3 regions of the Pseudoalteromonas sp. Z9A4 genome follow, and region 1 is predicted to be linked to each of the others. Evidence: predicted binding sites of a transcription regulator. Region 1 holds the regulator's gene; each other region holds the start of a gene.
The links. Region 1 encodes LexA, which represses DNA repair genes until DNA is damaged. Its sites were predicted from a motif close to TACTGTATNNNNATACAGTA; they were not measured.
Positions count from the first base shown of each region.

Region 1 (2,278 bases):
TTTACCACACAACTCAGCACATTGGCCTCGGTAAGTACCTTCTTCATTTATGTTCGTCCATGTTTCGTTTATAAAGCCGGGATTCGCATCTTTTTTAACTGCAAAATCAGGTACCCACCAAGAGTGAATAACATCGTCAGAAGTCATTAAAAATCGTACTTTTTGATTTATTGGCAGTACGAGAGGTTTATCAACCTCAAGTAAGTAGTTAGGATTTTTATCTGCAAGATTCGCTATTTCATCTTGCGGGGTAGATAAAATAGAGTAGAACTCTACATCTTCACCCATATATTCATAATGCCATTTCCATTGCGAGCCTGTAATTTTAATAGTGAGATCAGCTTTGCTGGCATCTTCCATTGCAATTAGGGTTTTAGTGGCTGGTACTGCCATAGCAATTAAAATAACAAACGGGATTGCAGTCCAAAGTATTTCTACTTTAGTGCTTTCGTGAAATTGGGCAGGTACAGCCCCTTTAGATTTACGGTGATGAATAAGTGCCCAAAACATAATTGCGAACACTATCACCCCAATCACACAACATATTATAAATATGGTCATGTGCAGCTGATATACATTATTGCTTATATCGGTTACGCCTTTGCGCATATTGTATTGGCTGTTAGCCAAAACTGGGTGCGAAAAAACACATAATATAAGCCACAAGGTAGAGGTCAGTTTACCCATGTGACGGCTCCTTTGATGCTATTGCGAATGCAAAGCGAAGAGGCATACGGCTTAAACGCCAATTCGTTATTTTTATTTTTTTAGTCAATCTCATTTAATATTGATTGGTTTTGCTGCGCCAACAACGGGTTTGTGTATATTGTGTGTTCTCAAAACTAAAAAGCTGTGAGTTATTATTAGCTCAGCACATTAATAATTAGCTAAAAAATGAACAACAAGCAAGTTTTAGTATAAAAAACAATCAGGTGATATTGAGTAATTAATAAAAAATCAATAACCAACTAGGTAACAGTAAGTTCAAAAGATGAGCAAAACAAAGGGGTTTAACGCATTCGAAGGGGGAAAATATAAGTGCAAAAAAGTTTACAGCTTAAATTGTCAGTGAGCTATTTATGCCCTATTTTTAGTGCGAATTTAAAACAAAAATGCGTACTAATTAGTACGCATTTATAAAACTGCTTGTTTAAAAGCTATTTTTAAAGTCACATCCAATCAGCGTTTCTTATAACGCCAACGGCTAAGCCTTCAATATTAAAAGACTCATTCTCAAGATCTACTTCAATAGATTCAAAATCGTCGTTTTCAGCATGAAGTAATACTTTACGACCCGCTTTCTCAAGACGTTTTACAGTTACGTCTTCGTCTAGGCGGGCAACAACAACTTGCCCGTTTTCAGCGGTTTGAGTACGATGTACAGCAAGTAAATCACCATCCATAATACCAATATCTTTCATGCTCATACCGTTAACGCGTAGTAAAAAATCTGCAGCCGGTTTAAACATTAATGGATCGATTTTGCAGTGACTTTCAACGTGCTCTTGCGCCAAAATAGGTGAACCAGCAGCAACACGCCCTATAAGCGGTAAACCTAATTGTTCTGGCTCTTCTTCTTCAATTAACTGAATACCACGGCTTGCACCTGGTTTCATTTTAATTGCGCCTTTTTTAGCAAGTGCTTTTAAATGTTCTTCAGCAGCATTGGCACTTTTAAAACCTAATGTTTGCGCTATTTCAGCACGTGTAGGAGGCATACCAGTGTCTTTAATAAAAACTTTAATTAGTTCGAGTATTTGAGCTTGGCGGTTCGTTAATGGTCGCATACAACTGGTTTTCCATACAGTACATTTAACTGTGAGTATATACAGTTAAATAAAAATCGCAAATTTAAATTAAGCCTTAAAATAGCCAAAGTAATTTCACTTGTGTACATTTTAGGGATATAACTAAAGCTAGGTTTATAAATGATTAAAAAAGCAAAGGAGTCATTATGAGTATTTGGTACCAGCCCATCACTTTAGAGCTGTGCAAGCAGTTAGAACAAGGCATTGATGGCCAAGGAACATTAATGAAAACCATGGGAATAGAAGTCACTGAAATTGGTGATGATTACTTAGTAGCCACTATGCCGGCAATTCCTGAGCATCATAACCCAATGGGAATGGTTCACGGCGGTGCTAACGTTGTACTTGCCGAAACAGTTGCCAGCTATGCAGCTAACTTTGTTGTCGATTTTACAAAATTTTACTGCGTGGGGCAGGAAATTAGCGCAAGTCATTTAAAAGCATCTCGCAACGGCACTTTAACAGCAACG
Region 1 covers NZ_WTLA01000042.1:14,172-16,449, reverse strand. Annotated here, with positions in the region: gene coxB (cytochrome c oxidase subunit II) at 1-687, opposite strand, end outside; gene lexA (transcriptional repressor LexA) at 1,170-1,787, opposite strand; gene GQR54_RS18785 (PaaI family thioesterase) at 1,955-2,278, shown strand, end outside.

Region 2 (2,278 bases), on a different contig from region 1:
GATTTTCTCACTAACACTATTTATTATAGTTATTGGCCGTTTATTAATTAAAAAGTCGATTTGATATGTTTACATTTTTTTCAAGCCAATTAGATGAGCTTAAACACCTAAAAGTACGCAAGCGTCAGGACGTAATAGCACTTTCTTTAAATATGCTATCGCCAACAGATAAAGTGTTACTACGTATAATAAAATTATTGTTACTTAGCCCATTATTTTTAATATTTACGGTATTTAAAGGCTGGATATTAATCCCATTTTTAATACTCGGTGGGCTTTGCTATCCGCTATTAACAACACCTATTGAAATTAACTTTGCTAAAAAGCACTTAAACGAAGCGCTAAAACAATTTAATCAGGGCGTATAACGCCCTGATTATTACTTACTCGCTTTAAAGTGATATTTTCCCTTCTAATTTGGCTAATAGCTTTTTACCAATTCCTTTAACTTTCGATAAATCACTGACGCTTTTAAATTCGCCGTTTTCTTCACGGTAATCCACAATTGCCTGCGCTTTTTTCTTACCTATACCCGGTAGCTTAGCAAGCATACCTGCATCAGCATTATTTATACTAATTGTCTCAACTTGAGACATTTGCTTAGTTACTTCCGATAGTTGTGCGTATACGGTAGTTGCAGGTAGTAAGCATAATAAGCTTATTATGAATAAATTTTTTAACGTTTTCATTAAACTTGTCCCTATTCTTCTTTTCTTAATTTTGAATGTTGCTCAGGAAAACTAAAAAGTAAGGAACTGAAAAGCTCATCACTTAAAGTGTATCTAAACGCATTATCACTATAATCCGAAATCCTGAAAATGCAGCTGGTACAACTAGTGATTTCTTAACTAAAGTAAAGTTACCGTTTTTTGTCAAATTTGACTCTTAAAAATTAATACTTCGCGCTTGCAAATTCACTTACAAACCATTACTGTACATAAAAACAGTAATCTAATGGTTTTTACAAACCACGGTGCCAAGCAATTTTGCAGGAGAAATCATGGCTGTTGTTGTTAAATATGTTGTAGAACGAAACGGAGTCGAGCGTATGACGTTTACTACCAAAAAAGAAGCTGATGCTTATGACAAGATGCTCGATATAGCAGAATCACTTGAGCTAATGCTAGAAAAGGTAGACGTACCGCTTAGTGAGCAACAAATTGAATCACTTGCTTTAGAAATAGCGAAAAGCAAAGATGACTTTATGACCATATTGAAGGGCGGCAAAGATCCGGTTGTTACCAAAGCGCCAGCGAAAAGTAAAAAGTCAGATAACGTTGCATCAATTGAAGATAACAACGATAAAAAAGCAAGTTAACTCGTAGATTGCCCTCTCCTCGGACGGGACAAACTAAATAAAAAAGGGAGCAACTTAGTTGCTCCCTTTTTTATTATACCAATTCGCTTCATTAAGTGATCTATTTTGAGGGTGGAAAAACGTGTTGATAACTAGGCAAAAAATTCGATATTTAGCTGTTCTAAATGAGAATTTTTTAACGCCTGTAGCAACACGTTTAGCCCCGCAAAATGATTAAATATTATTGCGGATTGGTATTACTTACTACTCATTTTAAAATAAATAGTAATTGCTATTTAAAGCTCTTTTTCTACTTCATCAAATAAAGCAGTGATGTTTTGCTCTGGCTCTTTTGTTACTAAGCTAACAACAACAATTGCGATACTCGCTAAAATAAAGCCAGGTACTATTTCATACATAAAGCTACTTAAACTTTCACCATTAATAGTAAACGGACCATAAATCCAAACAAGCACTGTAAACGCACCTACTAACATACCAGATAAGGCGCCAGCAAAATTCATACGTTTCCAATAAAGGCTAAACAATACAAGTGGTCCAAAAGCAGCACCAAAGCCTGCCCATGCATTACTTACTAGGTCTAAAATAGAGCTATCTCTGTCGTACGCTAAATAAATTGCAAACAGGGCAACAAATGCAACACTAATTCGACCAACAGTAACTAATTCAAAGTCGCTAGCATCTTTACGTAAAAATGTTTTATATAAATCTTCAGTCAATGAACTTGAGCTTACTAGCAATTGTGATGAGATAGTACTCATGATAGCAGCCAAAATTGCAGCTAGTAAAAAGCCAGCAATAAGTGGATGGAACAATAACTCAGAAAGAATTAGGAAAATCGTTTCAGGATCTTCAACTACAATATTATTTTCGTAAGTATAAGCAGCACCAAATATACCAGTACCAACAGCACCAAGGGCAGCAACAATCATCCATGTCATACCAATACGGCGAGCTTTA
Region 2 covers NZ_WTLA01000006.1:73,400-75,677, reverse strand. Annotated here, with positions in the region: gene dsbB (disulfide bond formation protein DsbB) at 1-64, shown strand, start outside; gene GQR54_RS06760 (DUF6170 family protein) at 66-368, shown strand; gene GQR54_RS06755 (helix-hairpin-helix domain-containing protein) at 393-689, opposite strand; gene GQR54_RS06750 (YebG family protein) at 1,001-1,318, shown strand; gene putP (sodium/proline symporter PutP) at 1,594-2,278, opposite strand, start outside.
Region 2: a site for LexA is predicted at 930-949, ahead of GQR54_RS06750 (YebG family protein). Genes of this name have one in related genera too.

Region 3 (2,278 bases), on a different contig from region 1:
TCGTCTAACTCATTAAATGCTGCATAAATAGAGATTGGCTCGCCGTCGTTACCGTCGGTCCACAAGCTTTTACCCATACGTTCTGAGTTATTTTGAATTAATGCGTTAGACGCTTTCAAAATAGTCGCTGTTGAGCGGTAGTTTTGTTCAAGGCGAATGGTTTCTGCACTGAAGTCAGTTAAAAAACGTTTAATGTTTTCGATTTTAGCACCACGCCAACCATAAATGCTTTGGTCATCGTCGCCTACAATCATAATGCTGTTAGTATCGCCAGCAAGTAACTTTAACCAAGCATATTGAATGGTATTTGTATCTTGGAACTCGTCTACGAGCATATGTGCAAAGCGTTGCTGATAATGACGTAGTAACGTAGGGTTATTTTTTAACACTTCGTAGCTGCGTAGTAATATTTCAGCAAAATCAACTAGGCCCGCTCTATCACAGGCCTCTTGATAGGCGGCATAAACACGCAGCATCATTTGCTCATTAATATCGTAGGCTTGAATATCTTTAGGGCGAAGTGCTTCATCTTTTTTGGCGCTTATGTACCAGCCAAATTGTTTAGCAGGCCATTTTTTATCATCAATATTCATCGATTTTAATAAGCGCTTGATCATCCGAAGCTGATCGTCAGAGTCTAAAATTTGAAAGGCTTCTGGTAAATTAGCTTCACGGTGATGAGCACGTAAAATACGATGCGATAAACCATGGAAAGTACCAATCCACATACCACCTACAGGCGCTTTTAGTGTTTCTTCAACGCGGCCACGCATTTCTTTAGCGGCTTTATTAGTAAAAGTAACTGCAAAAATACTGTAAGCGGAGGCTTGCTCAACTTGCATAAGCCACGCAATACGATGAACTAACACTCGTGTTTTACCAGACCCAGCACCTGCTAATACCAGCATGTTTTGTAGTGGGGCTGCAACGGCATCGCGTTGTTTGTCATTTAAGCCATCGAGTAATTGTGAAACGTCCATCGTTACGCCTTTTTAATCAATATTGTGGCCAGTATAACAGGTGTTTTTGTTAGGCTAAATAAAATACTGTTTTTATAAACAGCTATTTATAAAATAGTGTTCAAAACGAGTAACTTGCTAATTAATTGAGCGAATAGAAAAGTGCAAACACATAACAAAAATTGCTAATTTGACCTAAAGTTAGCAAAATTTACTAACTCTCTAAATCTAGACTAATTTAACTATTTGATTTGTAAGCTTTAATAAATTGGCATAGAGTGTGTAAGTAAATAATTATAAAATCAAATAAATACAGAGGTTAGTATGGCAGATCAAGGTTCTGGCGGTAACGTAATCGCAGCATTATGTAATATATTTTTTCCTGGTTTAGGGCAGTTAGTGCAAGGGCGTATTTTAGCGGCTATATTTTTTGCACTCGCTATTATAATAAGTTACGCACTAATTTATGTGCTTGTAGGCTTTGTACTTGTGCCTATTATTTACTTATGGTCGATTATTGACGCAGCGCGTTATAGATCGCGAAGTTAACGGTTTTCAAGTTGAGTAAAATAGCGCCCATGTGGCGCTATTTTACTTTATATGTCCTGTGGTTTACGGGCGTTTACGTATATAATTACCCAATTAAAGATTTACAGGCAAACCCTATGGAATATCAATTTATTCGCGACCCTATTAGTGGGCTACGTATTAAAATAAGCAGTGAACACGCTATTATTGGTCGCTGGCTAAACGAAGAAATAGGCAAAGACAAAGTAGCCATGGTGCAAGCGCTTATTGCATCGGTGAGTTCAAGCTATGAGCCGCTAACGCTAAAAGGCCAAGAAATAGATTTAATATTAACGAAAGACGAAGCATTATTTGAAGCCCATGCGCTTCATCAAGACAGCGAAGACCTAATAGCGTATCAAGATGACGATTTAGCGCTTGAAGAAAATGGTTTAAGTAGTGGTTGTGGCTTTGAAGATTTCATTGATTTAATTGATTCATGGCATGAGTTTACGACGTCACGATAAACATAACTAGCACACTAATAAAAATATACAGCAATGCACAATCAGCATTTTATCTGTATTATTACACCAACGAACATTACGCCAATCAAAACGACAGGAACTGATATGTCTGCCAATTTAAACAAGCTAGTAGTGATGCTAGAAATGCAAAACGCCATGAATACTAAAGTACATGAGCAATGGTTTACTCAAGGGTTTGAATGGTACCGCGCTATTTGGGTTGAGTGTGCTGAAATGTTGGATCATCATGGTTGGAAATGGTGGAAAAAACAAACACCAGATACT
Region 3 covers NZ_WTLA01000002.1:4,610-6,887, forward strand. Annotated here, with positions in the region: gene uvrD (DNA helicase II) at 1-980, opposite strand, end outside; gene GQR54_RS01630 (hypothetical protein) at 1,284-1,508, shown strand; gene GQR54_RS01635 (YacL family protein) at 1,625-1,993, shown strand; gene GQR54_RS01640 (dUTP diphosphatase) at 2,099-2,278, shown strand, end outside.
Region 3: a site for LexA is predicted at 1,045-1,064, ahead of uvrD (DNA helicase II). Genes of this name have one in related genera too.